DNA from 3 places in the Streptomyces sp. NPDC051907 genome. Region 1 is predicted to be linked to each of the others. Evidence: riboswitches for the same ligand, from Rfam matches in the RefSeq annotation. Region 1 holds a riboswitch; each other region holds the start of a gene.

Region 1 (10,381 bases):
AGGAAAGAATCTTCCGCGAGGTGTCGAGAAGCCGTCGTCGGCGCCGACGTCTCCTGTGAGAGTCGCCCACAAGGGTGACGGCGCCCTAAGGAGCGAAGTCATGAAGTATCTGGTGATGGTCCAGGGTTCGCAGGCCGACTACGACGCGATGGTCGGCAAGGGGAACTCCTCGAGCCCGGCCTGGAGCGAGAAGGACATGCAGGCGATGTTCGCCTTCATGGGCGAGATCAACAACGACCTCGCCGAGTCCGGCGAGCTCGTGCACGCGGAGGGCCTGACCGAGCCCGCCCAGGCCCGCTTCGTCAGCGCGGGCTCCGACGGGCGGCCGGTGATCACCGACGGCCCCTATAGCGAGACCAAGGAACTGCTGGCCGGCTTCTGGGTGCTCGACTGCGCGAGCCTGGAGCGGGTCACGGAGATCGCCGCGCGCGTCGCGCAGTGCCCGGTTCCCGAGGGCTCCCCGGAGTACCCGGTGGTCATCCGGCCCATCGGCGGAGGCGATGTTTGAGGAGTACGACCGCTGTCGAGGTCGAGGACCTGTTGCGCCTGCACGCGCCGCAGGTCCTCGGCGCGCTGGTGCGCCGGTACGGACATTTCGACCAGGCCGAGGACTCCGTGCAGGAAGCCCTGCTTGCGGCCGCTGAGCAGTGGCCGCGGACCGGGCTCCCGGACAACCCCCGTGGGTGGCTGATCAAGGTCGCCTCGCGGCGGCTGACCGACCAGCTGCGCAGCGACCAGGCCCGGCGGCGGCGCGAGGAGACGGTCGCCGCGCTCACGCCACGGGACGCGTTCACGGCCCCCGCGCCGGGGGAGAGCCGCGCCCCGTCCGACGACGACACCCTCACCCTCCTCTTTCTCTGCTGCCACCCGGACCTCTCCCCGGCCGCCCAGATCGCGCTCACGCTGCGCGCCGTCGGCGGTCTGACCACCGCCGAGATCGCCCGCGCGCATCTCGTGCCGGAGGCGACCATGGCGCAGCGGATCAGCCGAGCGAAGCAGAAGGTCAAGGGCGCGCCCTTTCGGCAGCCCGGGCCCGACGACCGCGACCAGCGGCTCTCGGCCGTGCTCCAGGTGCTGTACCTGATCTTCAACGAGGGCTACACGGCGACCGCCGGCCGCGCACTGCACCGGGCCGACCTGGCCGGCGAGGCGATCCGGCTGACCCGTGCCGTACGCCGACTGCTGCCCAAGGAGGGCGCGGTGACCGGGCTGCTGGCGCTGATGCTGCTCACCGACGCCCGCAGCGCCGCGCGCACCGGGCCGGCGGGCGAGCTGATCCCGCTCGACGAGCAGGACCGCAGCCGCTGGGACCGGGAGACGATCGCGGAGGGCACGGCCCTGGTGGAGGAGGCCCTGTCCGAGGGGGCGGCCGGGGCGTACCAGCTCCAGGCTGCCATCGCGGCGCTCCACGACGAGGCGCCCAGCGCGGACGAGACGGACTGGCCGCAGATCCTCGCCCTGTACGACATCCTCCTGCGCGTCGCGCCCGAGCCCATGGCCGCGCTGGGGCGCGCGGTGGCGGTCGCGATGGTGCGAGGGCCCGAGGCGGGTCTCGCCGAAGTCGCCGAGCTGGAGGAGCGGCTGACGGGCCATTACCGACTCGACGCGGTACGCGCGCATCTGCTGGAGAAGGCGGGGGACGGGGAGGGGGCGCGGGAGGCGTACGAGCGGGCGGCGGGGGCGACGCTGAGCGTTCCGGAGGCGAGGTATCTGCGGATGCGGGCGGGGAGGGTGGGGGGTGGGGACGGTGCGTGAGGGCCGGCGGGGTGGTTCTGGGGCGCTGCCCTAGGTCCCGCGCCTCAATCTCCCCCAGACTTCGTCCGGGGGGACCCCCACGGGGCTGGGTGTGCGCCTCAATCGCCGGCGGGGCTGATTCCGGGGCGCTGCCCCGGGCCCCGCGCCTCAAACGCCGGCGGGGCTGAGAGTGCGCCCCCCGTGCCTACGTCGGCGCCTCGTACGCCGGTGGCTTGGTGTCCCCCGGCCTCGCCTTCCCCGCGTGCCAGCCTCTCAGGAGTTCCGCCGACACCGTCGCCACCACCGCGGCGACGATCATGAGGGGGTGGGCGCTCAGCGCGGTCGGGCCCATCAGCAAGGCCGTCAGCACCACGCTGGTCACCGGCAGTCGGGTGATCGCCGCGCTGGACGCCGCGAGTCCCACGGCCAGACCGGAGGCGACGCCGAACCCCGGAAGGCCGTTGCAGGCGACCCCCAGCGCCGCGCCGAGCATGATCGAGGGGAAGATCGGGCCGCCGCGCAGGCTGCCGAGGCTGATGCTCCAGGCGAGGCCCTTGAACACGACGAGCAGCAACAGGGCGTACACCGGCCACGCATGCGGATCGCCCGCCAGCACGCCCAGCGTCACCTGGCCCGACAGGGCCGCCTCCTCCGGGGAGCGGCCCGTGGTCAGGGCGTACGCCGCGGCGCACACGCCCACCGCCACGGCGCAGATCACCGTCCGTACCGCCGTCTTGTGCGCCGTCCACTCCGCGACCCGTCCGCCGATCCGGTGACCTGTGACGAGGACGGCCGCGGTCGCCGCCGCCAGCGGAATCCCCCACAGGAAGTCCCCGGCGTCGGGGCCGCTCACCTTCGGCACGACGGGCAGGGACAGCGCCCCGATGGTCAGCCCCGTCCAGTCGCCGAACCCGGTGAAGACCAGGTCGCCGACTCCGCTCGCCAGCAGGCACGGCAGCAGCAGGAGCATCAGCTGAGGGCCCCCGATGCCCGCGGCCTCCATCATCATCACGGCGGCGACGAGCGGGCTGCCGAAGATGGTGGAGATCGCGGCCGTCGATCCCGCGGCGCCCAGGATGGAGGCGACTTGCGGGTTGCCGCGCGCGCTGGACGATCGGGCGAAGTGCAGAGCGAGCAGAGCGAGTCCGCCGCCCAGGGCCATCAGGGGCGCCTCCGGCCCCAGGACCGCGCCGAGGGGGAGGCACGCGAGGGCGGCGAGGACCACGCTCGGCACCTCTCTGGGCCCGATGGGGGGTCCGCCGCCCAGCCCCTTCACCGCCAGATGGCCGCCCTTTCCCGGCATACGGGTGACGATCGGCGCGAGCAGCAGACCCGCGAGGGCCAGCGCGGGCAGCGGCCACCACCAGGGCGCGACGTCCATGCCGAGGGCGTCGGGGGCCGACTCCCACACCCAGTGCTGGAGTTCGTGCTCCAGGCTCACGAAGCCGAAGCACGCGAACGACACGGGGATGCCGACGAGGGCGGACATCAGCAGCAGTCCCAGATACCCACGGCTGAGCAGCGTGTCGCGGAGCCCCTTGCCGCCGGCGACTTCCGGCGGCCGGTGTTTCTCGCCTGCGTCGGCGTCGGCCTGTGCCATGTGGATCAGTCTCGCCCGCCGTCCGCGGTTCCGCCCGACATGCGAGCGGGCCGGGCGGATGACAACACTGGGTTCATGGCTGACAAGGCAGTGCTCGAGGGCGGACCGGACGATCTGCACGAGCGGATCGTCCCGATCGATCCTCCCGGAGACGAGCTGAAGATTCTGCACCGCGGCGGCTACGAGCACTTCAAGGCCACGCAGCGGCACGAGGACAGCCCGCAGGGCCGGCTGCCCGTCTACGAGTGGTGGGAGCGGACCGAGATCGCCGAGTAGCGTCCGGCGCGCGACCTGAGCCCTCGCGTCGGAGCCTCGCGCGCCGGAGCCCCGCGCCCAAGCCCCCGCCCGGACACGTCCGTACGACTGCCTCCGTACCAGTGCGTCCGTACGAGTTCGTCCGCGCGGGCGACCCGTACGAGCGCCTCCGCGAGAGGGACCCCGCATGAGTGCGTCCGTACCGGTGCGTCCGTACGAGTGCCTCCGTACGAGTGCCTCCGTACGACTGCCTCCGCGCGGGTGACCCGTACGACTGCCTCCGCGTGAGCCCCTCCACGCAAGCCACCCCGTGCCGCCCCGCCCCCTACCCCCGCACGATGTCCAGCAGCTCCTCGTCCGTCGCCGGGCGGGCCTTCTCGAGCGCCTGCCGGAGCTGCGGCACGCCCATCCCCTCCGTCGTACGCGCCGTCAGCAGCAGCCCGTCGCGCCGCAGATGGACGTACTCCCACACCTCGCCGTCGTCGTGCCGCTGCGTGACCACGGTGACGCCGCCGCCCGCGTCCCGGCAGCCGATCCGCCCCGGCAGGTCCTTGGGGCAGTCCCCGTCCGCGCGCCGGCTCACCCTGTAGTCGAAGCCGGGCGACGCGCCCGGCTCGCCGCCCTGGGTGAAGTGCATCCGGAACTCGTTCGGTCCCAGCGTGCCGCTGCCCTCCTCCGCCTCGAGCCCGCCGGGCGGCTCGATGAGCAGCCGCTCCTCGCGGGCGAGCCCGCTGCGGTTCAGGAGGGAGTCCAGCCGGTCGCGTTCGCCGGCCTCCTGGAGCGTGTACGTGGTGAACGCCAGGGTCCCGGCGAGTGCGACCGCGGAGGTCAGCCGCACGGACCGGCTCGGGACGAAGAACGCGGCGACCACGGCGTACGGAAGCCCGCTCAGCGCGATCCTCATGTCCGCGCCGCCCAGGTCGAACTCGTCCGTGGTCCAGGCCGCGAACCCGCCGAGCGCCCCCAGCGTGCCGCCGACGAGGACGGTCGCCGCCCAGCCCATCAGGCCGCGGGCCGTCGCGCAGAGCGGCACCACGTCGCGTACGACCAGTCCCGTCGCGGCCAGTGCCGCGATGGAGAGAAGGCCGCCAACGAGCAGCACGGCCAGCGTGGCGCCCGGCCCGCCGACCCACACCGCGCCGACCGTCGCGAACCCGAGCGCGGGCGCGAGGGCCGCTCCGACGATCCAGACGAGCAGCAGATGCCCGGCCGTCCGAGCCGCCGTCGGCCTCTCCGAATTCACTGGTGTCTCAGCCATATGGCAGATGGTCGCGGCCGCCTTTGGAGGGGCGGAAGAGCGGTCGTACTCATAAATGGCTTTGATCATGCTCCGGATGGCGTAAGGTTGTGTTCACCGACGCGGGGTGGAGCAGCTCGGTAGCTCGCTGGGCTCATAACCCAGAGGTCGCAGGTTCAAATCCTGTCCCCGCTACTAGCAGCAGCGGCCCGGCACTCGATCAGAGTGCCGGGCCGCTGTCGTATGCCCAGAAGTCTCAGGCACCAGGGCGCCAGGGCGCCAGGAGCCAGGCGCCAGCAGCCCGAGGCCAGGTGCCAGGAGTCCGAGGCCAGGCGCCCGCCCGTCCCCCGCCCGGCGCGGAGCACGGGAAGCATGCGCCGTTTCGCGGGTCGCACGCCCGCGCACCTCGCCGTACGCCCGTCGCCGCCTCGATACGCCCCCGCGTCGTATCCCCCACTTGGCCGACGGCGAGTCGCCGCACGGCGCGGCTCCGGCCAGCCTGGGGAGGGCGCGGTACCGTCCGCAGCCGTGGGCGGACTGGGCAGGAGATCATCGGTGGGGCACCGAAAGCAGGCCGGCGGCGGCTACATCGCTCAACTGTTCGTCCGGGCGCTGCCCGCGCTGATGATCGTCGGCGGGGTGGTCTTCGACGTCCTCACCCCGCCCAGATTCACCGCCGTGCCCTTCTTCGCGGCGGCCCCACTCATCGCCGCGCCCTTCTTCTCCCTGCTCACCACCCTGCTGACCGGCATCGCGGCGACCGCGGCCGTCGTCGGGCTGCACTTCTACAACCAGACCGTGTCCCAGGTCACGGCGTACACCGAGGTGTCCACCGTCGTCACCGTCTCCGGGCTGGCGCTGCTCATCAACCGGGTCGTACGGCTCAGCGGCGAGCGGCTCGCCTCCGCGCGCGTCATCGCGGAGACCGCGCAGCGCGCCGTGCTGCCCACGCCCTCCGACCGGATCGGCGGGCTCCATGTAGCCGCGCGGTACGAGGCGGCGCAGGCGGACGCGTTCATCGGCGGCGACCTGTTCGCCGTGCAGGACACCGCGTACGGCGTACGGCTGATCGTCGGGGACGTACGCGGCAAGGGGCTGGACGCCGTCGAGGCCGTCGCCGTCGTCATCGGGGCGTTCCGGGAGGCGGCCGAGCAGGAGAGCTCGCTGGAGGGCGTCGCCGAGCGTCTGGAGCGGGCGCTGGCGCGCGAGGGGATCCGGCGGCCCGGGCTGGACGCCGTCGAGGGCTTCACCACCGCCGTGCTCGCCGAGATCCCACGGGAGGACGGCGCGGTGCGGGTGGTCAACCGCGGCCACCCCGAGCCGCTGATGCTCTACGTCGACGGGGATCTGGACCTGCTGGAGCCGACCGACGCCGCGCTGCCGCTGGGGATGGGCGACCTGGGGCTCTGGCCGGACCGGGCCGAGGAGTATCCGTACCCCCCGGGGGCCACCCTCCTGCTCTACACCGACGGGCTCTCCGAGGCGCGGGATGCGGCCGGTGTCTTCTACGACCCGGGCGGGCGGCTCGGCGGCCGGATCTTCCCCGGGCCCGAGGAGCTGCTGGACGCGCTCGTGGACGATGTGCGCCGGCACACGGGCGGCGGGACGACCGACGACATGGCGCTCCTCGCGGTCACGAGGCCCGTCGAGGGGCAGCCGGAGCGGCGCAGGACCGTGCCGGTCGTCAGCGCGGCGGACGACGGGCGCGAGGACGCCCACGGTCCGTAACCGAAGGGTGCCCCTCCGCATAACATTTGATGCACTGTCAGGTGCGTGGGGTTGACGTAGATGTTCCTCTAGGTGCCGGTGTGGCGGTCAACTCGCCCGATTCCAGACCTGTATGTCCCGTTAAGGGTTGGTCAATCTCCTTAACGATCAACAAGAACAGCTTGGAATCAGACCCCGGTGTCTATTAACGTTCGATAACGCAGCGCGGTCGTCCCAGCCGTCGACATGACGGCACCGTGCGCACGCGCCGAATCCCGCAAGGGAACCGGGGAACCACCAATTGGGGTGAATCGGACGTCTTTTGCCGTGCAGTTCGCGGCCGAAGCGACCGTAGGAGACCTTCCTGCTCCGAACCCGTCAGCTAACCCGGTAGGCGAGAAGGAAGGAAAGGAGTGCGCCTCCGTGGCGTCCAACAGGCCTGCCCCCGAAGCTCCCCGGGCGACTGAAGTCCCTTTTGAATCGCCCTACTTCGGTGACGAGACATCGGCAGAGCCGACGTTCGGCGAGTGGAACCCCACGGCGGACACCGTCCGTCCGGTGCGCGGAAAGCACCGGGTCGTCAAGCAGCGCGGCGGCATCGCCCGCAGCTCCACGGTCCTCGGCGTCGGCGTGATCGCAGCGGTCGGCGCGGGCGGCATCGCCACCGCGCAGGACAAGCCGCCGGTCTCGATATCGCTTCCCGACCTTCCGGACGCCGAGTCCCTCCCGGGCGTCGGCTCCCTCATCTCCGACGACTCCAACGGCGAGTCCGACGACCAGAACACCACCGCGGCCGCCGCCATGGGGCTCGCCGCCGACCAGAGCGCGGGCAGCACGGCCGTCGCAGACCAGGGCGGCGCCGGCGAGGCTCTGCGCGCCCGCATCCTCCAGCAGGCCGAGCAGCAGCAGGCCGAGGCGGACGCCGACGCGAAGGCCGCCGCCGAGAAGCTCGCCGCCGAGAAGGCAGCGGCCGCCGCCGAGAAGCAGCAGAGCGAGGCCGAGGCCAAGGCCGCCGAGGAGAAGCGCAAGGCGGAGGAGGCCGCGAAGGCCAAGGCGGAGGCGGAGCGGCTGGCCAAGCTCGCCGCGAGCTACTCCCTGCCCACCTCCTCGTACACGATCACCTCGACCTACGGCGAGTCCGGCTCCATGTGGTCCTCGGGCCAGCACACCGGCCTGGACTTCGCCGCGCCGACCGGCACCCCGGCCAAGGCGGTCCACAGCGGCACGGTCAAGTCGGCCGCCTGGTCCGGCTCGTACGGCTACCGCGTCGTCCTCGAGCTGGAGGACGGCACGGAGATCTGGTACGCCCACCTGTCCTCGATGACCGTGGGAGCGGGCCAGAAGGTGGGCACGGGCGAGACCATCGGCCGTGTCGGCGCGACCGGCAATGTGACCGGCCCGCACCTGCACCTCGAGGTCCACACGGCGGGCGGCTCGGGCATCGACCCGGCGGCCTGGCTGCGCGACAAGGGCCTGACGGTCTGAGCACCGCTCACTGAACCCCCGGCGGGTCTGGCGCACACCCCCCGACGCCAGGACTGCCGGGTCTTCGCGTTGACACGGGGATTGCCGGGTCCTCGCGTTGACGCCGGCAGCGCCGGATGCTCGCGCGGACACAGGGACTGCCGGGTGCTCGCGCGGCTGAGCAGGGGTGCCGAGGAGCGGCGCCGAGCAGCGGAGGCCGTCGCCGCCGGTGCCGAACAGTGGCTTGTTCTCGTTCCCGCGCTCGGAATACCCTGTCCCCGCTGGGGTGTTGATCTCCCCATGACTTCACTCAGGCCTCTCGGCGCCTCAGAGCTCTCCGTCTTCCCCCTCGCCCTCGGCGGCAACGTCTTCGGCTGGACCGCCGACGCGACGCAGACCTTCGCCGTGCTCGACGCGTACACCGCCGGCGGCGGCAACTTCGTCGACACCGCGGACCTCTACTCCGCCTGGGCCCCGGGGAACAAGGGCGGCGAGTCCGAGACCCTCATAGGCGACTGGCTCGCGGCGCGCGGCAACCGCTCCGACGTGGTCGTCGCCACCAAGGTCGGCGCGCACCCCCAGTACAAGGGCCTGTCCGCCGCCACCGTCAAGGGAGCGGTCGAGGAGTCCCTGGCCCGGCTGCGCACGGACTACATCGACCTGTACTACACGCACTTCGACGACCCGTCCGTCCCGGTCGAGGAGATCGTCACCGCCCTCGACCAGCTGGTGAAGGAGGGCAAGGTCCGTGCCGTCGCCGCCTCCAACATCAGCCCCGAGCGGCTCCAGGAGTCCCTGGACTTCGCCGAGCGCGAGGGACTCGCCCGCTATGTCGCGCTCCAACCGGAATACAACCTCGTCTCCCGGGACACCTACGAGGGCACGCTCCAGGACACGGCGGCCCGCGCGGGCCTCGCCTCCATGCCGTACTTCGCGCTCGCGTCCGGCTTCCTCACCGGCAAGTACCGGCCGGGGGCGTCCGTGGACAGCCAGCGGGCCGAGGGCGCCGGCAAGCACCTGGAGACCGAGCGCGGTGTGAAGGTGCTGGCCGCCCTGGACAAGGTGGCGCAGGCGCACGGCGCCGAGGTCGCGACCGTCGCGCTGGCCTGGCTGGCGGCGCAGCCGACCGTGGTCGCGCCGATCGCCTCCGCCCGCACGGTCGAGCAGCTGCCCGCGCTGCTGGCGGTGGCGGAGCTGGAGCTGACGGCGGAGGAGCTCGCCGAGCTCACCGCCGCGTCTGCCTAGCCCTGCGTCCGCCTGGTCCTGCGTCCGCCTGGTCCTGCGTCCGCCCAGCCCCGCTTTCCCCTCGTCCCGGGTCCGCTGAGCCTCGCGTTCGGCCCTTAGGAGCGGTACGGGTTGTAGCCGCCGTAGTCGCGGTACGGCGGCGGGGTCCACACCCGGCCCGACGCCCGCGCCGCGTACGCGAGCGACGGGCCCGCGACCTCCTTGCGCTGCCACAGGTGGTGCAGCAGCTCCTGCTCGCGCTCGACGAAGTCCGGGCCCGCCGCGCCGCGGTGGGCCCGGTGGCGCAGAAAGGCGAGTGAGGTCGCGAACCGCTCGTACTCCGCGACCGCGTGCGCCGCCGTCGGTCCGTACGTCCGCTTGGCGAAGTCGCGCGCCATGGTGCGCGCCCGCATGGAGGACAGCGCGCGCGGCTCGGCGTGCGAGAGCCAGCCGGCGGCCGCGTACGCGGGCAGCTCGGCGGAGATGGTGCGCAGCTCGCGCTGCCTGGTCCAGATCGTCAGCCAGGTCAGCAGCCCGAAGACCGGCACCATGAACGCCAGGTACACCGCGTAGAAGCCCCAGGGGCCCAGCAGGGACGCCGAGCCGTTCCACAGCGCGTGCACGCCCATCGCGAGCGCGAGTCCGATCAGCGGCAGCGCGATCCGCCGTATCCGCTGGCGCTGCGCGGCGAGCGCGGCGACCCCGAAGCCGATGCCGGTGAGCATGGTGAACAGGGGGTGGGCGAACGGCGACATCACGATGCGCACGAAGAAGGTCGCCGCCGTCACGGAGGCCAGACCCGAGGCGCCCATCTCCTGGTCCTCGCCGAAGGCCGTGCCCAGATAGAGGATGTTCTCGGTGAAGGCGAAGCCGGTCGCGGTGAAGCCCGCCACGACCACGCCGTCGACGATGCCCGTGAAGTCCCGTTTTCGGAAGACGAAGATGAGCAGCACGGCCGCGGCCTTGGCGCTCTCCTCGACGATCGGGGCGATCACCGTCGCGCCGAGGGTGTCGGCGCTCGCCGGATCGGCGGTGGCGGTGGCGATCCAGCGGGTCGCGAAGGTGTTGGCGATGATGGCGACGAGCGCGGCCGCGCAGGCGCCCCAGGCGAAGGCGAACAGGAGGTTCCGCCATGGCCCCGGCTCGACGCGGTCGAGCCA
Region 2 (10,381 bases), on a different contig from region 1:
GACCTGGTCCATGCCGCCGTCGAGGGGGAGCTCGCTCTCGCCGACGGCTTCTGGGGCGCGGTGGCACAAGGCGCGACCTTCCAGGGGTTCGAACTGGTCGCTCCCGGCCGGCACCGCCGCTCGGGGCTGAAGGTGCTGCGCCGCAAGGGCGATGCGGTGATGGCCGCCGAGATGGCCGTCAACTGGGCGTACCGGGTCTGGAGCGGCCTGCCCACCGAAGGCCGCGGGGTGGGCCGCAGCCCGCTCGACGACTCCGAGCTCGCCCGCACCGGCGCCGCGCTCGACGCGGTCGCCGCCCGCTGGGCGGCCGTCCCGGAGGGCGAGGCACTGACCTGGTCCTGGTCGACGCCCGCCGCGGCCTAGCCGCCCGATGCGCACGTGATGCGCCGACTTCGTCAATCTCCTTACCCCTAGCGGCGATTGCCCTAGCCTGAGTGCCATGGACGGGGCGGAACTGGTCGGGCTCGCCGGTTTGGGCGTCGCGGTGGTCTCCGCGTACTTCGGGTATGTCGCGGTGCGCGGCCAGATCCGCAGACGGCGCCCCGCCGAACCCGCCCCCGACCCCCGCCCGATCTCCGCCTCTCACCCCAGTCCCGAGCCCGAGCCGCTGCCGGCGCCGGACGGCGAGGGCGGGTACGAGGTGTTCGTGTCCTACGCCCCGGCCGACGCCGGCGCGGCCGAGCGGCTGGCGACGCGCCTTCAGGACGCGGGCATCGCGGTGTTCCTGCTGCGGTGGGTCGAGCCCGGGCTGGTCACCTGCCTGGAGACCGAGGGGGCGCTGACGGACGCCGCCTTCGGGGTGCTGCTGTTCAGCGACGCCACCATGGCCGATCTGAGGATCAGAGACGAGTACGCCGCGGTCCTCCAGCGGACGCACGCAGGCGCGTTCCGGTTCGTGCCCGCCAAGATCACGGACGCCGAGCTTCCGCAGCTCGCCGCCATCCGCGCGCCGCTGGACCTGAGCGAGCCCGACAGCCCGCGCTACGACACCGGGGTCTCCCGGCTGGTGGAGATCGTGCTCCGCGACCGGCTGCGGCGGCCGCGCCGGACGGGTGCGTGAGGGCACGTTTGGACCCGGCTGAACGGCGGATTGCGCGAACCCCAGTCCCAGGACTCCGACGACGTCACTCGCATGACCCTCGAGGGCCAGGTGCACGACCGCCCGTTCGTCCCGGTCCTCCTGCACGGCGAGGTCAACTACCACCTGGCCGCGGCCTGGCACGTGGACGCCCGCGACGGCGGGCTGCCCGACCACGCCGTCCTCGACCTGCTGCGCCCCCTCCACGACGACGTCGCCCAGGGCCGCGCGGTCCGGCTGCCCGAGGCACAGCCGTCACGGGCCGGCGCCCCGCCCGCCCCGGCGGTGCGCCTGTCGGCCTCCGCCGCGTTCGAGCGGCTGCGCGCCCACCTTGCTGAGGGCGGGACCGGGCCTGCGCGACGCCGACAGGGAGGGCGACAAGCTCAAGATCGACGTGGCGAACGCCAAGCTCAAGGACGAGATCGACGCCTACGAGGCCAAGAAGCTGCACCGGCGGACGGCGCTCGACCTCACGGCCGAGGTCGAGGCGATCGGTCCGGAGAACATCGCCCTGATCCGCATCGTCCGCGAGTTCTCGAACTTCGACGTCCCGAAGACACGATCGACGCGACGGCGGAGGCAGACGACGAGGACTGAGTGCCTCATGCATCGAACGCGTGAGCGACGGCGTGGGGGTGTGAGGGGCTGCCTGTGGGCTCGCCGGCCCGCAGGCCGTCCGCGTTCCCTCTACTTCCGACTGGCCCCGTGTTCAAACTTGCCGTCGGCGTGGCGTGCGGCCCAACGAGTGAATGTCATCGGCACGCCACCCCAAAAGGCTAGGGACTCGCTCGGATGCGGAGCTCCCGAGTGGTGCCGACCGCCATTCCGTCTGACGGTTAATCACGTCGCTGCTGCGGACCCATTGAGCCGACGGTGTGTCAGCTCTCGCAGTCGCGGCGAAAGGAAAAGTGCACCATGCGCTCTGCCCGCACCCTGCTCGCCTCGGCCGTCGTCACAGCGGCCCTCGCGATCTCAGCTCCGGCTGCCTATTCCCTGACCACTGCCGAGGAGTGGGACAAGGAGAACAACACCTCCAGCAGCGACACCGCCAACGACTCGACCGACACCACCAGCGACTCGACCGACTCCACGACGAAGGACGAGTCGTACAAGGACGAGTCGTACAACGACCACGAGAAGAAGGACGAAGAGAAGAAGGACGAGTCGTACAAGGACCACGAGAAGAAGGACGAAGAGAAGAAGGACGAAGAGAAGAAGGAATACGAGAAGACCAAGGAGAAGCCGAAGGGCGGCGTTCACACCGGCGGCGGCGCTCTCGCCGGGGTCATGAACGACGAATGGCAGAAGGACTCCTCCTCCAGCTGGGGCGGGTCCGACAGCGGCAGCGGCGGCTGGGACAAGGGCGGCGAGTCGTCGTGGAAGCACGACAAGCCCCACGGCGGCGTCCACACCGGCGGCGGCGGCTCGGCCGTGACCGGCAGCGCGGCCGCCGGCAGCGCGCTCCTGCTCGGCGGTCTCGGCGCGGGGGCGTACATGCTGCGCCGTCGCAACCTGACCGGGTCCGCCGCGGCCTGAGGGATGTGACCCGTTCGCGGGTCGACAGACAGCCGTGGCCGCCGTTCCCGAGACGGCGGCCACGGCCTTGGCCTCTCCCGAATCCCGAAGCTCGACCGCGCCGCCCTGCCTCCGCCCTCCGCCGCGGACCGGGCCGGCGCCGTACGAAAGGCACTCTCGGATGTTTGATCAGCCGCCCCCCGGCTCGGGCCCGTCGCACCCGGCTCGTACGTCGCGCGGGCTCGGGCGCACTCTGCTGTGGCCCGTCGTCGCCGTCCTGCTGGGCTTCATGCTCATCTACAACTCCTTCGAGCCGTCGGCGCAGGGCAAGCCGCTGGCAGGCCCCTCGGTCTCGGCGCCCGCGCGCGTGCCGAGTCCCGCGTCTCCCGACGCCGAACGCCTGGAGATGCCGCGTTCCGCGCCCAACCGCGTGTCCATTCCCGCGATCGCCGTCGACGCGCCCTTCGTCCCCCTGGCCATCGGCAAGTCCGGGGCCCTCGACGCGCCGCCCGCCCACGACGTCAACCTGGTCGGCTGGTTCGCGGGCGGTCCCACGCCCGGCGAGCTCGGCACGGCGGTGATCGCCGGCCATGTCGACACGAAGACCGGCCCCGCAGTCTTCGCACTGCTCAGCAGCGTCCAGCCGGGAAACAAGGTCGACATCAGCCGCCAGGACGGGACGACCGCCACCTTCGTCGTCGACGCCGTGGAGAGCTTCAGCAAGGCGGACTTCCCCAACGACCGCGTCTACGCCGACACCCCCGACGCACAGCTGCGCGTGATCACCTGCGGAGGCGACTACGACCGGGAGGCCAAGGACTACACGGAGAACCTGGTGGTCTTCGCCCACCTCGACTCGTACAAGTAGCACCTCGTCTGACGGGGGAAAACCAGAGGCGCTCTGGGCTGGCGGCTGGCAGGCTGCGCCCGTGAAACGTGAACAGATGTCCATGCTCGCCCATGCCGACCACCCGATCGCCGCCCCGCTCGACGACGAGTCAGTACGCCGACTACTCGAACGCGCCGTCCCACGCGGCGACGAACGCATACTCGACCTCGGCTGCGGCGGCGGTGAGTGGCTCCTGCGCGCCCTGGCGGCCCACCCCGGCGTGCGGGCCGAGGGCGTCGACGTCTCCGAGACCGCGCTCGCGCACGCGAAGGAGGCCGCCGCCCGGCTCGGCGTCCAAGAGCGCATCGAGCTGCACCACCAGGACGCCACGGCCTTCACCTCGCCGCACCCCTTCGACTTGGTGCTCAGCGTGGGGGCCGCACACGTCTACGGCGGTCTGATCCCCACCCTCGCCGCTGCGGGCCGGCATGTGGCGCCCGGCGGGCACATCCTGGTGGGCGACGGGTACTGGGAGCACAAGCCCTCGCCCGAGGCCGTCGAGATGCTCGGGGACTTCGGCGACCTGCCCGCCGTCATGGACCTGGTGAGAGCCGCGGGCTGGACGCCGGTCCACGGGCATGCCAGCTCGCGCTCGGAGCTGGACGCCTATGAATGGGCCTGGACGGGGTCGCTGGCCGCATGGGCTCTGGACCATCCCGCGCATCCGGACAGCGCCCAGGCGCTGGAGGCAGCCGACGCCCATCGCACCGAGTGGCTCAACGTCTACCGGCAGTCCTGGGGCTTCGTCTGCCTGGTGCTCCGCCGCACGGTCGAGGACCCGGACGCCTAGACGTCCAGGGGCCCGGGCGCCGGAGGGATGTCGTGTCCGGCGGCCGGGTGCTCCTCGTCCTTGCCGCGCGTGCCGGGGAACATCAGCCAGGTGCTGGCGGTGATCAGACCCATCGCCGTCACCCCGAGGGCGAGGCGGAGCAGCCGCTGGCCGCCCGTCCAGTCGTGCGGAGCGCCGAAGACGCACCACAGAGCGAGGGCGATGCCGCCGAGGAGCACGGTCGTAGCGAAGACACGACGCAAAACAATGTTCATACGTTCAATGATCGCAACTGTGCTCCAGATGGAACACAGTGGGCCCCGTGAACAGGTCGGTCGTCGACCGCGCTCCCCGCGGGCGGCCGCCCGTCAGTAGAGGTGCAGCGACAAGCCGCACAGGCCGAGGCCCTCGGCGGCCGCGTGGCGCCAGACGCGCACAGGGCCGTCGACGACGTTCTCCTCTCCGGGGAGGTAGTCCAGCCAGTCCTGGTCGTCGACGGCGACGCGCTGCCGGAGGTCGAACGTCAGCGCGGCTTCCACGCGGGGCAGCGACCGCCTCACCTCGTGGGAGTCGAGCAGGAAGTCGCCGCACCAGCCGGGCAGTTCTGCCGCGCGCCGCGGTCCTATGGCGTGGAAGAGCGAGGCGACCGCGTACTCCTTGGAGTGGACGGCGAGGAACATGCCGGCTGGATCCGCCTGCCGTCCCCACACGTCGTCGACGACGTAGAAATCGTCCTCCCCGCCGCCGTAGCACGCGTCGATCACGCGCTCGCCGGCGCAGGTCAGCTCCCGGAACGACTCGACCGCCGAAGCGGCCGCGCCGTCGTCGCCCGCGTACCACGTGCGGTAGTCGGGCAGCGGCGCCCTTCGCCAGGCGTCCCAGCGTCGCCGTGCGGCCGGATCGTTGCGCTCCGCCTCGATGACGGGGAGGAAGCGCGGCGCCAACTCCGCGATGACGTCGTCCTCGTGGGCGCTGATCGCCCACGCACTGGTGATCCCCATGGGGACGAGACTAGAGGGCGGCACTGACAGCCGCCTCGGCGACGACGCCCGACCGACCGCCGTGGAAGCGCGCAGGCCCGGCCGGTCTCCCGGCCGGGCCTGCGCTCATGATCACGCTGCCGTGTCGTGTCCTCTCGTCTCGGAGCGGAGGTCAGCAGGCGCCCATGTCCTGCCAGACGCCCCACTCGCCGGCCGCGCCGGGCTCCTCGCCCTTCGTCCACCACTTGGACTTCCAGGTGTGCGACTGGTGGGACACGGTCGTGGGAGCGGCGTACTCGGCCGTCGCGCTCCACGCCGGCGCGGTGCACGCGCCGGGGGTCCCCGGATCCGTCGGGTCGGGAGAGGGGCTCGGGCTCGTCCCCGTGCCCGGCTCGACCACCCGCGTGCCGCGCGCCAGATCGCCCGCGATCGCGTACGTCCTGCCGCCGAAGGACACCGTCCAGTTCGACGGCGTCGAGGTCGGCAGGTAGTACACGAAGTCCAGCTCGACGGAGGCTCCGGGCGCCAGCGTCTGCCAGGCCGGGAGCTTGAGGGACACCCGGTGGAAGTCGCCCTTCAGCCCGCCCACGTTGTCGCCGCTGTGATCGCTGCGCACGATCGTGGTCCCGAAGCCGGACTGGTCCTTGGCGTTGGCGGGAGCGGACGTCGCATAGTCGAACTGGAACTCCGTGCCGCCGGGCAGGGCCGTCTGCGTGTTGTTGGTGATCTTCAGCTTGGGGCTGATCGGGTAGTTGGAGTCGCCGAGGGGGAACTGGCCGAAGTCCACGTCCACCTTGACCGCCTCGCTCGGCAGGGCGGCGCCGGCGCGCGTCGCGCCGTAGGGAGCGGCGGACTTGAACTTCTCGTACATCGCCGTCGTCAGCGTGTCGCCGATCTCGTACTGGCCCTTGGCGGCGTTCCAGTCGTAGTCGCCCGCGAGCTCCCAGACCATCGTGCCGCCGATGCCCCGGTCCACCACATAGTCCGCCTTGGCGGCGACGGACTGCTCGTCCTCGGTGGAGAGGAAGACCTTCTTCTGCGCGTTCCAGAGCCAGGGGGCGACGAGCGTGGAGTCGTACTTACGGGCATATGTGCCGGTCAGCGTGGTGTTCGAGGGGAAGCCGTACTGGGAGACATAGTCCCCGACGATGCCCTTCTCGAGGTTCTTGGCATGCCACATGGGGTTGGACCCGGCCGGGGACTCCTTGCCGGCGGTGTCCTTGTCGTGCCACAGGTTGTCGATGCCGACGGCCCCGTCGCCGCACTTGGTCAGTCCGGCCCCGGCCGGGCAGGTGGTCGAGGGGGCCCTGCCCCACAGACCGTCTGTGCCGCCCTGCACGTTCTTGAAGCCGCGCGTGTAGTAGGGGAGGCCGATGTTGATGCGGCCGGCCGGCATCGATCCGCGGAAGTAGTGGTACGCCCAGTCGGTGTTGAGGTATCCGATGCCGCCGTACTGGGACGTGGAGTAGACGCCCGCCGCGGCCAGCTCGGCGTCCTTGCCGTCGTCGAAGAGCGAGGCGTTGGGGCCGACGTACTCGTTCCACGCGCCATGCAGGTCATACGACATGATGTTGACGTAGTCCAGATATTTCTGGACCTGGAAGGTCTCCATCCCGCGCAGCAGATAGCCGGACGAGGGCGCCGCCACGGTCAGCAGATAGTGCCTGCCGTCCGCCGCGCCGGCCCGGTCGAGCTTCTCGCGCAGGGTCTTCATCAGCGCCGCGTAGCCCTTGACGAGCCCCGCCCGGCGGGCGTTGGAGATCTGGTAGTCGAGCGGATTGCCCGCGTCCTTCATCGACGTCGGGTATTCGTAGTCGATGTCGACGCCGTTGAAGCCGTACTTCTCGACGAAGTCGACGGCCGAATCGGCGACGGCGTCGATGCCCCTCTGGTTCACCGAGCCGTCGGCGTTGGTGGCCATCGAGTAGAAGCCGCCGGAGTTCACCCGGGCGCCGTCGTCGCCGAAGTAGCCGCCGGTCTCGGCCCAGCCGCCGACGGAGATCAGCGATTTCACGTGGGGATGCTGCTTCTTGAACTTCGTCAGGAGATTGAAGTGGCCCTTGTACGGCAGCGCGGGGTCCATCTCCGCCCCGGCCACGCCTGGCCAGGTCATCCCGGTGGCGGCGTTGGCCGCTCCGTCTTTCCCGACCGACAGCCTGCCTGCGGAGTCGATGTGCCCGAAGGCGTAATTGACGTGGGTGACCTTGTCCCAGGGAATGTCGGAGGCCAGGTAGGCGGGTGTGCCGTCCCTGCCGGTGCGCCAGCCGGTGAAGTAGCCGATGACGCGGCGCTGGTGGTCCGCGCCCATCTTCTCCCGGCCCTCGGCGTCGTAGACGGAGCAGTACGGAACGTCGACGCCTGGCGTCGTGTAGAGCCCGTCGGGACGACAGGACTCCTGGCCGGCGGCCTGTGAGACGCCTGCCGAGAGCGAGCCGGCCAGCAGCGCGGCGGCGGCTGCGCCGACGGCGAGCAGCGATGCTCTCGTACGGGTGGGGGACGGCACGGTGGATCCTCCTGAGGGGGGTCTTCTGCACCCGCCAGGGGGTGCAGGGCGGCGGCGTCGCACAACTGGCATGGGGATGGGACGGGTTGGGTCCTGGGCGTGCGCACGCCCAGGGCGGGATCCGTGAGGTGACGCAGAGATTAAAAGGACTAGACCATTACGTCAATAGGTCTGGACCATCTCGGATGGCGCGGGAGCGGCGATGCGGGGGAGGGGTCGGGGCGGCCGAATCGACCGGGTGGCAGTATGCCCGTTTTGATATGGAAAGCAGCATTCGCCCAGCGCCCACAGTGTCCGAAAAGCTCCGTATTCGCATTATTGAAGCGTGTTTAGAAAGTGCTGTCTGGATTGCGGGCTGCTCATGCGAAATATCGTGCTCTGGTACGCCGTCGTGCCGCATTCCGACCCGTATCCCCTTCAGTGAAATGGGTCACGCCGGCGGCTGCGGGTCCCGGGGGGCCGCTGAGGGCACTTCCGTTCTGCGCAAAGAAAGTTGGGTTATTCGATCAAAGGGGGCCGGCGGTTCTGATCGCTACGGAACAGGCCTCTCGCATTCCCTATTCGAATTCGGGGCTTGTTCCTTCCCGGCTTTCTCGCCTAACGTCACCGTCAATCCGGATGGAACGCCGAATCCTGCCGCTGTCCGGAATCCCTCCCACCCACTCACTTACGCACGGCAGGAGCGGGGGACCCAGGTAAGCCGCCGATCCGGATTCCGGAACGGCTCGGGGTGAAGTCGTATTCACAGTGCGACCGGACATCTCCCGTCCGAACCCGACAGCTCACCTCGTAGGCGACGGAGAGGAATTCGTCATGCCTGCAAAGGGAAAGCACCGCCGCCCCAAGTCCAGCTCGCTCACCCGGGGCATCGCCGCCGCGGGCACGGGCGGAGCCGCGCTCGTTCTCCCGGTGCTCGGCGCGACCGCCGCCGGCGCGGCCCCGGCCGCGACGCCGTCCGCCGCCGTGGCGCAGGCCGCCACGGCCGCCCAGCCCGCCGCCGCCCCGCAGGCGGCCCCGAAGACCTACCGCGTCGTCGCCGGCGACTCCCTCGCCAAGATCGCCCGAGAGCACTCCCTGAGCGGCGGCTGGAAGAAGCTGTACAAGGACAACCGCAGCGCCGTCGGCGACAACCCGCGGCTGATCCACCCCGGTCTCAAGCTCACCCTCGGCCAGAAGGCCGCGTACGAGCCCGCTCAGAAGCCGGCCCCCTCCAGGGCGTCCGCCGAGCGCGCCGACCGCTCCGAGCCCACGACCCAGCTGGCCGCCGAGCCCGTCGCAGCCCCGGCGAAGAAGTCCTACACCAACGACCTCGACGGCTGGATCAAGGAGTCGCTCGACGTCATGGCCGAGCACGGCATCCCCGGCTCCTACGAGGGCATCCACCGCAACATCATGCGCGAGTCCTCCGGCAACCCGCTGGCCATCAACAACTGGGACTCCAACGCCGTCGCCGGAACCCCGTCCAAGGGACTCCTGCAGGTCATCGACCCCACGTTCACCGCGTACCACGTGCCCGGCACGTCGATGGACAGCTTCGACCCGGTCGCCAACATCACCGCCGCCTGCAACTACGCGGCCGACCGGTACGGCTCGATCGACAACGTGAACGGTCCGTACTAGACCGCACCCTCTCCACTGCTGTGAGCCCCGGCGCGCCATGCGACCGGGGCTCCGGCCTGTCCGCAGGCGCGGCGCACGGCTCCCGCTGAAGCGCACGCGAGCAAGCCGCGCCGCCCTTCCCTCCGCCAGACCGGGGCCGTGCGCGACCGCCGTCAGCTCGGGCCGCCCGGATCGCTCGGGCCGCTCGGGCCGCTCGGGCCGCTCGAGCTGCCCGGGTCGCTCGGGCCGCTGAGGCGGCCGCGCACCCGGCGAAACGCGCTCGCGTCCCGCGCTCCCTCCGACGTCCCGGTGCGGACCCCCCGCTCCAGAACCGGCCGGCGGGCGACGGCGACCCGCCCGAGCGACGCGCGCGGGGAACTCTTCCAGCACTTCGGCCGCCGAAGGCGCCCCGTAGGCTGCCGCCGGCCCGCGCCCCATCCCCCGATCGGGCTATTCGCCTCTTGGGCGGACCGGCTCCGAACTCGGCCCCAGGGCAGCAAAGTGAAGCACCGTCATATAGCCCCCTCGCATGGGCAGTCGAAAAGAGCACGCGGCCGAATCGGCGACCCTGACAAGTGTCAGGGTCGTATCGCTCTCTATTCCGCCTACGCTGCGGGCTGCCGCCCCTTGCAGCGGCGGTCCCCTCTTCTATCTCCAAGGAGTTCACGCATGCTGAGGAAGAGCTACACGCGGGCTGCGACGCTTTTCGCGGCCACCGCCCTGCTCGCCGGCTCGCCGATCGCGGCCTCCGCCGCGACCAATTCCCAGGCGGCGGCCGCCGTCCACGGATGTCCCTCTGGGGCCGTGTGCATCTACCCGCAGGACGCGGGGTGGAACAACGACAAGCCCTCGCACTTCTACTACAGCTACGGTGCGCACAACCTCAACAACCAGTTCGGGACGCACCGCATCTTCAACAACCAGACCGACGGCGCGACGATGAGCACCTGCACGGGCTACAACGGCGCGGGCTGCGAGGGCAAGCTGCCGGCGTTCATGTACATCGACAAGAACCTGACGCCGATCAACTCGATCACCCTCCAGCGAT
Region 3 (10,381 bases), on a different contig from region 1:
GTGACCTTCGTCTACGCGGGCCTGGACAAGCTCACCGACAGCCAGTTCCTGGCGGCGAGCGGCCCCGACTCCATCGGCGACATGATGCGCGCGGTGCGCGACACCTCGGCCGTGCCCGGACTGGTCGACCTGGCGCTGAAGAACCCCGAGGGCTTCGGCTACGCCATCGCGTACGGCGAGCTGGCCGTCGGGGTCGGCACCCTGGTCGGGCTGCTCGCCCGGATCGCCGCGTTCGGCGGGGCGCTGATCTCGCTGAGCCTGTGGCTGACGGTGAGCTGGCAGACCGAGCCGTACTACTACGGCAACGACCTCGCCTACCTCATGGCCTGGCTGCCGCTGGTGGTCGGCGGGGCGGCGGTGCTCTCCCTCGACGCGATGATCGCGGCGCGGCGCCGACGAACGATGTAGTGCAGCCAGGTCACGGTCCCGGCCAGGAACAGACCGCCGAAGACCACCGGGAAGACCACCCACCAGGGCGTCTGCCAGGCGCCGGCCGCATCGCCCGCGAAGAGGAGGGCGGCGGTCAGCACCGCCGTGCCCGCGAGCAGCTTGCCGGGGCGGAAGCCGTGCCGGAGCCGAGGCCGCTCCTCAGGGCGGCGCGGGCGACCCGGGCCCGTCGGGCCTGTCGGGCCGAGCGGACCCCAGCCCTCCGGTCCCGCGCCGGGGCCCGATCCCGCAGGACCCGCCGATCCCAAGCCCGGGCCGCCCGATCCCGCCGGACCCCAGGCGTCAGGGCTCCAGCCCTCCTCTCGCCGTCCCTGCGAAGGCCGTTCGTCAGGACGTACGTCGTCAGGACGCGGCACGGGTCACCTCCACCTGTCCCAGGCCCACCTCGAGGCGGAGCTCCAGCGTTCCGGACGGTTTCGCGCCCTTGGGGGGCGCCAGGGTCGCCGCCCGCTCCCGGGCGGGAGCGACGTCGACGTCCTGCGACGTGTCGTCGGGCAGCCGGACGTCGCCCAGACCCGCCTCGGCCGTCAGCCGCACCGACGCGTCCTTCGGCACCACGACCTTGAGCTGCCCCGCCCCCACCTGCGCCATCGTCGTCACCGTCTCGCCCTCGGGCACGGCGACGGCGGACAGATCGAGGGTCGCGATGCCGGTGCCATGGTCGTAGAACGGCTGCACGGCCGACACGGACGCCGGCTTCCACGAGGTGCGCGACCAGTGGGTGCTGATGTCCTTGGGCAGCGCGGACGCGCCCGCCAGCAGCCCCGCCGTGATCACCGTCAGCAGCAGCGTGCCGAAGCCCGTACGGCCCAGGAACGAGCTGACCAGCAGCCCCAGTCCGAACACGCCCAGCGCGCAGACCAGGCCGATCTGCAGGCTGGTGCCCAGCGGCTGGGAGTCCCAGCTGATGCCCGTGCCCAGCCCGCCCGCGATCAGCGCCAGCAGGAAGACCGCGCCGCCGATGGCGCGCGGCCCGCGCACGGCGGCGGGGGCGGCGGGGGACGCATGCCGCCGACGCGGCGTCAGCCCGTCGAGCGAGGCGTCCGCCGGGCCCCACAGATACCCGGTGGGCACCGGGCCGGTCGTGCCGTCCTTGACGATCGGGTCCCGCCACCACGACGGGCTGTCGCGGACGGGCGGCGCCTTCGTCTCGGGCGGGGCCTCGGACACCGCCTGCGCCGTCACCGCGTCCAGATGCACGCCCTCGGCCGAGGTGACCCGGCGGCGCTGCGACCACACGGCCGCGCCGGCCACGGCGATCGAGAGCAGCGCGGCGAAGGCGAGGATCCCGCCGTTGCTCAGCATGGACAGGAAGAGGCCGCAGCCGATCAGGGCGAGCAGCACGGCGGTCAGCGACGCGCCGTCGACCCGGCCGGACAGCAGCCGGCGGGCCTCGTTCTCGTCCTCGTCGTCGGCGGGGATCGCCAGCCAGGCGAAGCCGTAGAAGATCAGGCCGATGCCGCCGGTCACCGAGAGCACGCCCAGGACGATCCGGAAGATCACCGGGTCCACGTCGCAGTACCGGCCGAGCCCGCCGCAGACCCCGGCCACCACCTTGTGGCGGGGGGCGCGGCGCAGCTGCGGCGGCTCGTGCTCCGCCGCCTCATGCCGCGCATCCGGCTGCTGCGCGCCGGCGGGCGCGCTGGTCGGCTCTGTCATACGTCCATGGTGACGGGCCGTGCGCCCCCGCGGCACCCAGGTCGACCCTGGACGGTCCCTGATATCGCCCCCTGGCTCTCAGGGTCGGTCCATCGCCCCCGGCTCTCGGGGGTGATCTATCGCCCCCAGCTCTCAGGGCCAGGGCCCATCGCCCCCGGCTCTCAGGATCGGTCCATCGCCCCCGCTTTCAGGTCGGACTGTCGCCCACCGCTTTCAGGGTCGGTTTAAGGGACGACCCTGATACCGCGCCCCGCCCGTGCGTGTGACGATCGGTGCATGCCAGTCGCCACGCCCCGACCCGCCGGTCCCTCACGCGCCTCAGCGCCGGAGGAGCAGCCGCTGCGCAAGCTGTACCGCAGCGCCGACGGCCGGATGCTCGGCGGAGTGGCCCGCGGCCTCGCCGGGCATCTGGGACTGCCCGTCATCTGGGTACGGCTGGTCTTCCTCGGCCTCCTCATGGCCAACGGCCTCGGCGTGGTGCTCTACGCCGTCTTCTGGATCGTCGTGCCGCTCGGCGTCGGCGGCAGGACCAGCGAGCCGCGCTCCGTCTTCGAGACCACGCCCGACGGCCGCCGCCGGCTGCGCAAGCCCGACCGCGGCCAGCTCGTCGCGGTGGCCGCGCTGCTCATCGGCGCCTCCGTCTTCGTCGGCAACGTCGACATGGGCAGCAACACCAACTACATCTGGCCGATCCTGCTGACCGGCGCAGGCGTGGTGCTGGTGTGGCGGCAGGCCGACAACGCCCGCCGCGCCCGCTGGACCGAGGTCGGCCGCCGCCGCAGGCTCCTCCAGCTGGGCCGGGCGCTGGCGGGCGTCGCGCTGGTCGGCATGGGCCTGACCGTCTTCATGGTGGTGCGCGGCTCGGCCGCCCAGCTCGGCAACGTGCTCACCGCGTCCGTCGCCGTCATCGCCGGAGTCGCCCTGCTCGCCGGGCCGTGGCTGGTGCGGATGACACAGGACCTCTCGGAGGAGCGGACGATGCGCATCCGCGCCCAGGAGCGCGCCGAGGTCGCCGCGCACGTCCACGACTCCGTCCTGCACACCCTGACCCTGATCCAGCGCAACGCCGACGACGCCGGCGAGGTCCGCCGCCTCGCCCGCGCCCAGGAGCGCGAGCTGCGCAACTGGCTCTACAAGCCCGAGGGCAACGGCAAGGACGAGGACGAGGAGCCCGACACGCTCGCCGAGGCGGTGAAGAAGGCCGCGGCCGAGGTCGAGGACAAGCACGGCGTCCCGCTGGAGGTCGTGGTCGTCGGCGACTGCCCGCTCGACGAGAAACTGACCGCGCAGATGCAGGCCGCGCGCGAGGCGATGGTCAACGCGGCGAAGTACGGTGGCGAGGGCGGGGCGGTGCAGGTCTACGCGGAGGTCGAGGGCCGCACGGTGTTCGTCTCCGTACGGGACCGGGGGCCGGGCTTCGACCCGGACGCGGTGCCCGAGGACCGCATGGGCGTTAGAGAATCGATCATCGGCCGGATGCAGCGCAACGGCGGCACGGCGCGACTGCGCTCCGTACCGGGCGGGGGCACGGAAGTGGAGCTCGAGATGGAGAGGGCGGACGGATGACCGAGGCTGCTGGAGAGAGCACGGCCGGCGAGGGCGCGGGCGGCGTGGAGCGGCGGGTGCGGGTCGTGCTCGTCGACGACCACCGGATGTTCCGCACGGGAGTGCAGGCCGAGATCGGGCAGACCGACCGCACGGGCGTCGAGGTGGTCGGCGAGGCCGCCGACGTCGACCAGGCGGTCACCGTGATCACGGCGACCCGTCCCGAGGTCGTGCTGCTGGACGTCCATCTGCCGGGCGGCGGCGGGGTGGAGGTGCTGCGCCGCTGCGCCCCGATGATGGCGGCGGCCGAGAACCCGGTGCGGTTCCTGGCGCTGTCCGTCTCGGACGCGGCCGAGGACGTGATCGGCGTCATCCGCGGCGGCGCGCGCGGCTACGTCACCAAGACGATCACGGGCACGGACCTGGTCGACTCGATCTTCCGGGTGCAGGACGGCGACGCGGTGTTCTCGCCGCGGCTCGCGGGCTTCGTGCTGGACGCCTTCGCCTCGACGGACGCGCCGCCGGTGGACGAGGACCTGGACCGGCTCACCCAGCGCGAGCGCGAGGTGCTGCGGCTGATCGCGCGCGGCTATGCGTACAAGGAGATCGCGAAGCAGCTCTTCATCTCGGTCAAGACGGTCGAGTCGCACGTCTCGGCGGTGCTGCGCAAGCTCCAGCTCTCCAACCGGCACGAGCTGACCCGTTGGGCCACGGCGCGCCGGCTGGTCTGACGCATACGGCCCGACCCGACCCGGCCCGGACGTCGCGTCGTCGCGGCTGCCGGGCCGGGTCTCGTCTGCGGGCGGGTCGTCTTCGGGCGGGCGGGCCGTCTTCGGGTCGCCTGCGGGTGGGCGGCTCGCGTGAGGCGGCTCAAGCCGGCCGGGTCGCTCCGGCGAAGGGCATCTCGTCGAGCGGGGCGACGCGGACAGGGGACCCGGGCCGCGGCGCGTGGATCATCTTGCCGCCGCCGATGTAGAGCCCGACGTGCGAGATCCCGGAGTAGAAGAACACCAGGTCCCCCGGGGCGAGCTGGGAGCGCGACACCCGCTGGCCCGCGTTGATCTGGGTGTACGTGGTGCGCGGCAGCGAGACCCCGGCGGAGCGCCAGGCGGCCTGGGTCAGACCGGAGCAGTCGTACGAGTTGGGTCCGGTCGCCCCCCATACGTACGGCTTCCCGATCGCTCCATAGGCGTACGCGATGGCCTGCTCGGCGCGGGCGTTGGGCGCTTTGAGAGCGCCGCGGGGGGCGCTGGAGCGGTCGGCGCGCACGTCGTCCGCCGGTGCGGCCGCGCCGCTGGACCCCTCGTACGCCGTGCGCTGCTCGGCGGTCAGCCGGTCCAAGTGGCGCTCCGCCGCCGCGAGCTTGTCCTGCACGGTCGACTTGTGCGCGGCCAGCTCGCTCTGCCGGGCCTTGAGCGCGGCCGTCCGCCGTCCCGCCTCCGCCTTCAGCCGGGCGATCTCCACCAGCTGCTGCTCCACCCCCGAGATGGCGTCCGCCTGACGCGCGCCCACCCGCTCGGCGAGCGCGGCCCGCTCCAGGTAGTCGTCGGGGTCCGAGGTGAGCGCGAGCTGGAGCCCGGGGTCCATGCCTGCGGCGCGGTACTGGGCGGTGGCGATCGAGCCGAGCGCCATGCGCGAGTTGTTGAGCCGCTCGGTCCTGCGCACGGCCTCGTCCCGCAGCGAGTCCAGCGCGGTGCGCGCCTCGGCGGCCTGCTCCTTGGCCCCGTTGTACTTCTCCGCGGCGGCCTCCGCCTCCTGGTACAGCTTGTCGACCTTGGCCTTGACCTGAGCGGGGGTGAGGGCGGGCTCGGCGTACCCGGTGCCCTCGAAGGCGGTGGCGGTCGCCGCGCCGGCGAGCGCGAGGGTGGCGGCGGTCCGGGCGGCGGGCCCGGTGAGCGGATACTGCTTGGGTTTCCGGTGCACTGCCACGAGGGCGTCCACGTCCTTCCGATCCCTGCGGGTCCGGGTCCGGCGACGGACCGCACAGGGGGAGCGGCCCGCCGCCGGATTCCTCGGCGGTGGCGGCCGACTGTCGCCGGGAGGGTCCGGCGGCGGTGGGGAGTCGGTCACCTGAGGGAGGACGCTAAGCCTGGAGGTCACGGGGGTGAGGCGTACGGACCGATATTGCACAAAGGTGGACAGCACAAGGCGCGTTATGAGTGCCGGGCCCATGGCGCCGGACCGGGTTCCCGTCCCGTGTGACCGATGCGACGAATGAGGCATACCTGACCGGAGAGCGGTGGTATGGGGCCGGTTAGGCTCCGCCTCATGGACGTATTGATCAATGTCTTCGTGGCCCTGCACATCATCGGCATCGCCTCGCTGCTCGGGGGTTTCCTCACCCAGATGAAGGCGATGGGGGCGGGGACGGCGCGGTTCGTCCCGGCGATGCTGCACGGCGCGCTGACCATGCTGGTCACGGGCGTGGCGCTGGTGGGCCTCAACCAGGCGGACGACCAGCCGGTGAACAACCTCAAGATCGGCGTCAAGCTGGCGGTGCTGGTGGTGATCCTCGCCCTGGTGTACGTCAAGCGGGACGAGGAGCGGGTGGAGAAGGCGGTCTTCGGGGCGGTGGGCGGCCTGACGATCGCCAACATCTTCATCGCGACGCTGTGGACGTGAGTCGGCGTGGACGTGAGGCGGCCTGGATGTGAGACGGCGTGGACGCGTGAGGCGTCCGCTGGAGCGCGGACGCCTCCCAGGCGCGCCGGCGACGGCGAACGCCTGGGAGGCGCTGGGCTGCTACGCGGCCGCCAGGTCGGCGACCCAGGCGCGGGGCTGATGCCCGGTCTGGAGCCGTCTCCGTAGGGTCCCCGGGGTCAGGCCGGGCGGACGCTGCCGTAGATCGGCATGTAGTAGATCGACTCCTCGCGGACGTTCGCGCCCGGCTTGGGGGCGTGGATCATCTTGCCGTCGCCGATGTAGATGCCGACGTGGCTGATGTCGTCGTAGAAGAAGACCAGGTCGCCGGGGAGCAGGTCCTCCGTGGCGACGCGCTCGCCGGCCTTGACCTGGTCCCAGGTGGTACGCGGCAGGTCGACGCCTGCGGCCTTCCAGGCGGCCTGGGTCAGGCCGGAGCAGTCGTACGAGCTGGGGCCGGTCGCTCCCCAGACGTACGGCTTGCCGATCTGGGCGCGAGCGAAGGAGAGGACCTTGGCGGCCTTGGTGGCGTACGAGCCGTCGCCGGGGGCAGTACCGGGGCCCGTACCGGAGCCGGGGTTCGTGCCCGTGCCCGGGCCTGTGCCGCCCTCGTTCTGCTCCTGGCGGCGGCGCTCGGCCTCAGCCTCCGCCTCGGCCTTCTCGCGGGCCTCCGCCTCCTCCTTGGCCTTCGCCTCGGCCTTGCGGCGGGCCTCTTCCTGCTTCTTGCGCTCGAGCTCCGCGACCCGCGCCTTCTCGTCCGCCGTCAGCCTCGACAGCAGCGAGCGCGCCTCGGCGAGCTTGGCCTGCACCTCGCGCTTGCTGGTCTGCAGCGTCTTCTGGGACTCCGTGAGCGACTCGAGGCTCTTGGTCGCCTCCGTGCGCTGCTCGGCCGCTTCGGCGCGCTCGGTCTCGTAGTCGTCGATGACCTTGCGCTGACGGTCGGTCATCCGGTCCATCAGCTGCGTCTGGTCGAAGTACGACTCCGGGCTGTCCGCGAACAGCAGCGCGGCGGTCGGAGTGACCGCGCCCGTCCGGTACTGCGCGGCGGCGTAGTTGCCGAGGGCCTGCCGTGACTCGTTGAGCTTGTCGGTGCGCTTGGCGGCCTCGTCGAGCATCCCGTCGACCTCGCGCCGCTTCTCGGCGGTGGCCTCCTTGGCCTTGTTGTAGCGCTGGGTCTCCGAACCGGCCTGCCGGTACAGGTCGTCGACCTTCTTCTGTACTTCCTCGACGGAGGGGTTCGGGTCGGCGGGCGCCGCGTCGGCGCTCTGCGTCGACAGCAGGGTGACGCCGGCGAGCGCAGCCGTAGTGAACCCGACGGCGGGGGAGTTGGTGCGTATTCCGGCCATCCCGGGGATTCCGGTACGGGTACGCGGCTTGCGATGCGACGCCAAGGCCGACATCTCCTTCTTCCGTGGACCGCCTACCGGGTTAGCTGTCGGGTTCGGGCGGAACGGAAGATCGCCCTACGGACCGAGTGGGTCGCGGTCCGATTCACCCCAAGTGTGCAAAGTGGGTCCCCGGTTCCGAACTTCCGTGTGGATAGTCCGAATTCGGCGCAGGCGACCCGATTGGCGTGGTTCGCCAAGGGGGGACGGGACCACCTGATCGAGCACGCTAGCCAATACGTGTGGCTGTTGTGAAGGTTGATGGTCGATATGCCCGATACATTTTCGTGACCAAAGTGAGAACCTGTGGACGTTTGACTGGTGAGTCCCGGGATTGAGCCCGGTTACTGGAAGGTTCAGGGGTGGGGAAGAGAAAGTCAGGTTTGGCTGGAATGTGTGCCATGGCCTTACTGGCGGCGGTGGCGAGCGGCTGCGGCTCGGGGGAGGAGTCGCAGAGCTCGGGGAAGGGCGGCGAGAGCTCCGCGCCCGACCCGAAGAGCGACGGGCGGCTGATGTCGCAGTCGCTCAAGGAGTTGAAGGGGTATCGGTCGGCCAGGTTGCAAAGCTCCGCACACGACCTCCGCGGCGACCGAGACGGCAACTGCGCGGGGAAGACCGAGAAGGCCCCCTTCGCGTTCACCGAGGTGATCGCGCAACGCGGCGAGCGCGCCTGGATCCGCCTCGACGACGAGATGCTCAAGCAGTACCGACAGCTCGCGACCGTGATCGGCCCGGAGCAGGTGGCGAAGTACGAACCCGCCGCCGAGAAGGCGCGCGGAAAGTGGATCGAGCTGACGCCGAGCGAGATGAAGGACGACGAGACGCTCAGGCTCTGCGATCTCGACCGCGGCTTCGCCTCCATCCCGGAGAGCGTGGAGTCGGCGAAGCGGCTGAACCCCGGGACGACGCGCTACGAGGCGCGGGACAAGCCGGAGGAGAAGCTGATACCGCTCGTCCAGCAGCCCGAGGACGACGGGGTGACCGTCTATCTCTCGGTCAAGGGCGGGACCGCTCCACAGGCCATCGAGTTCGAGATCGACGACGAGCCCGTTTCGCTGACGCTCAGCGAGGTCGACAAGCCGGTGAAGGTCGTGCCGCCCCAGCCGTCCGAGATCGTGCCGTCGGCCGACGTGGCAGATCTGTACCCGGACCCGGAAGTGATGAGGAAACGGGAGCAGCAGAACCAGGAGCCGTAGCCGGTCGCGGGCGCCGGGTCAGGGGAGATCGGCGGCCGTGAGGCGGCTGTGAGGCTGTGAGCTTCAAGCGGCCGGGGGCGGGCGGGGTGCGGCGCGCTGGGGCGTGCGGCCTGGGCAGGGAGCCTGGGGCCTGCGCGGGGGGTCCTGGCCGCCGCGTACTGGCATGGGGTCGCGGGTCGTGACGTCGTACGACCGTGGCCTGGCCTGGCCTGGCCAGACCTGCCCCCGGCCCGTAGTGCCTGCCCCTGCCCCTTCAGGGCCCGCCCCGCCCGCGTCCGGACACGCCAGCCAGCCGCATCCGGCCGCGGGTCCCGCCCGTATTCGGACGCGGCTCCCCGTCGTATTCGGACGCGACCGGGGCCGTATGCGAATGCGGCCGCGGGCTGTCAGTGCGGCCGCCTAGACTCGTAGAGCGATGAGCAGCCTCTTTGACGACAGCTTCCTGGCGGACCTCCAGCCCCACACGGAGGAGCACCCGCCGCCGCCCGAGGACTCCGATCCGGAGCAGGTTCCGGACGATCTCTTCCAGGGCGCGTTCGACGTGCCCCCGGCCCGGGATCCGTACCACCGGGACGGCGCCCCCCGCACCGTCGTGGACCCCGCCGCCCTGCTCGAGGGGCTGAACGAGCAGCAGCGGGCCGCCGTCGTGCACACCGGCTCGCCCCTGCTCATCGTGGCCGGCGCGGGCTCCGGCAAGACCCGGGTGCTGACCCACCGGATCGCGCACCTGCTGGGCACGCGCAGCGTCCACCCCGGGCAGATACTGGCGATCACCTTCACCAACAAGGCCGCCGGCGAGATGAAGGAGCGCGTCGAGCAGCTCGTCGGCCCGCGCGCCAACGCCATGTGGGTCATGACGTTCCACAGCGCCTGCGTCCGCATCCTGCGCCGCGAGTCCAAGAAGCTGGGCTTCACCTCGTCGTTCTCGATCTACGACGCGGCGGACTCGAAGCGGCTGATGGCCCTGGTCTGCCGCGATCTGGAGCTCGACCCCAAGAAGTTCCCGCCGAAGTCCTTCAGCGCCAAGATCTCGAACCTGAAGAACGAGCTGATCGACGAGGAGACCTTCGCCGACCAGGCAGTTGGGGGCACCTCCCAGGCCGAAGGCTCTGGGGGAGGTTTCGAGAAGACGCTCGCCGAGGCGTACCGGATGTACCAGGCGCGGCTGCGCGAGGCCAACGCCCTGGACTTCGACGACATCATCATGACCACGGTGCACCTGCTCCAGGCGTTCCCGGACGTCGCGGAGCACTACCAGCGCCGCTTCCGCCATGTGCTGGTCGACGAGTACCAGGACACCAACCACGCTCAGTACACCCTTGTGCGCGAGCTGGTGGGCGCCGGCCAGGAGGACCTGCCGCCGGCCGAGCTCTGCGTCGTCGGCGACGCCGACCAGTCGATCTACGCCTTCCGCGGTGCGACCATCCGCAACATCCTCCAGTTCGAGGAGGACTACTCGGACGCGACGACGATCCTGCTGGAGCAGAACTACCGCTCGACGCAGACGAT

Evidence for each region. Region 1 has a riboswitch for cyclic di-AMP ahead of AB0M39_RS20115 (M23 family metallopeptidase). Riboswitches for the same ligand answer to the same signal wherever they lie in the genome.
Region 2: it holds a riboswitch for cyclic di-AMP, as region 1 does, so the genes downstream of both, AB0M39_RS19855 (LysM peptidoglycan-binding domain-containing protein) here and AB0M39_RS20115 (M23 family metallopeptidase) in region 1, are expected to answer to the same signal.
Region 3: it holds a riboswitch for cyclic di-AMP, as region 1 does, so the genes downstream of both, AB0M39_RS04945 (NlpC/P60 family protein) here and AB0M39_RS20115 (M23 family metallopeptidase) in region 1, are expected to answer to the same signal.

Annotation. Positions count from the first base shown of each region.
Region 1 covers NZ_JBFAYB010000036.1:17,096-27,476, reverse strand. The annotation lists gene AB0M39_RS20150 (YciI family protein) at 101-508, shown strand; gene AB0M39_RS20145 (sigma-70 family RNA polymerase sigma factor) at 505-1,755, shown strand; gene AB0M39_RS20140 (chloride channel protein) at 1,940-3,334, opposite strand; gene AB0M39_RS20135 (DUF5988 family protein) at 3,410-3,610, shown strand; gene AB0M39_RS20130 (hypothetical protein) at 3,915-4,847, opposite strand; tRNA gene AB0M39_RS20125 (tRNA-Met) at 4,948-5,021, shown strand; gene AB0M39_RS20120 (PP2C family protein-serine/threonine phosphatase) at 5,382-6,554, shown strand; cyclic di-AMP (ydaO/yuaA leader) riboswitch at 6,790-6,945, shown strand; gene AB0M39_RS20115 (M23 family metallopeptidase) at 6,957-8,018, shown strand; gene AB0M39_RS20110 (aldo/keto reductase) at 8,298-9,242, shown strand; gene AB0M39_RS20105 (PrsW family intramembrane metalloprotease) at 9,338-10,381, opposite strand, start outside.
Region 2 covers NZ_JBFAYB010000035.1:26,711-37,091, reverse strand. The annotation lists gene AB0M39_RS19895 (hypothetical protein) at 1-363, shown strand, start outside; gene AB0M39_RS19890 (TIR domain-containing protein) at 440-1,060, shown strand; gene AB0M39_RS19885 (hypothetical protein) at 1,994-2,614, shown strand; gene AB0M39_RS19880 (class F sortase) at 2,775-3,461, shown strand; gene AB0M39_RS19875 (methyltransferase domain-containing protein) at 3,523-4,272, shown strand; gene AB0M39_RS19870 (hypothetical protein) at 4,269-4,526, opposite strand; gene AB0M39_RS19865 (hypothetical protein) at 4,620-5,252, opposite strand; gene AB0M39_RS19860 (chitinase C-terminal domain-containing protein) at 5,404-7,734, opposite strand; cyclic di-AMP (ydaO/yuaA leader) riboswitch at 8,349-8,543, shown strand; gene AB0M39_RS19855 (LysM peptidoglycan-binding domain-containing protein) at 8,548-9,354, shown strand; gene AB0M39_RS19850 (hypothetical protein) at 10,003-10,381, shown strand, end outside.
Region 3 covers NZ_JBFAYB010000005.1:18,745-29,125, reverse strand. The annotation lists gene AB0M39_RS04975 (DoxX family protein) at 1-408, shown strand, start outside; gene AB0M39_RS04970 (PspC domain-containing protein) at 790-2,106, opposite strand; gene AB0M39_RS04965 (PspC domain-containing protein) at 2,383-3,672, shown strand; gene AB0M39_RS04960 (response regulator transcription factor) at 3,669-4,382, shown strand; gene AB0M39_RS04955 (NlpC/P60 family protein) at 4,522-5,592, opposite strand; gene AB0M39_RS04950 (hypothetical protein) at 5,920-6,273, shown strand; gene AB0M39_RS04945 (NlpC/P60 family protein) at 6,471-7,691, opposite strand; cyclic di-AMP (ydaO/yuaA leader) riboswitch at 7,694-7,857, opposite strand; gene AB0M39_RS04940 (hypothetical protein) at 8,078-8,872, shown strand; gene pcrA (DNA helicase PcrA) at 9,288-10,381, shown strand, end outside.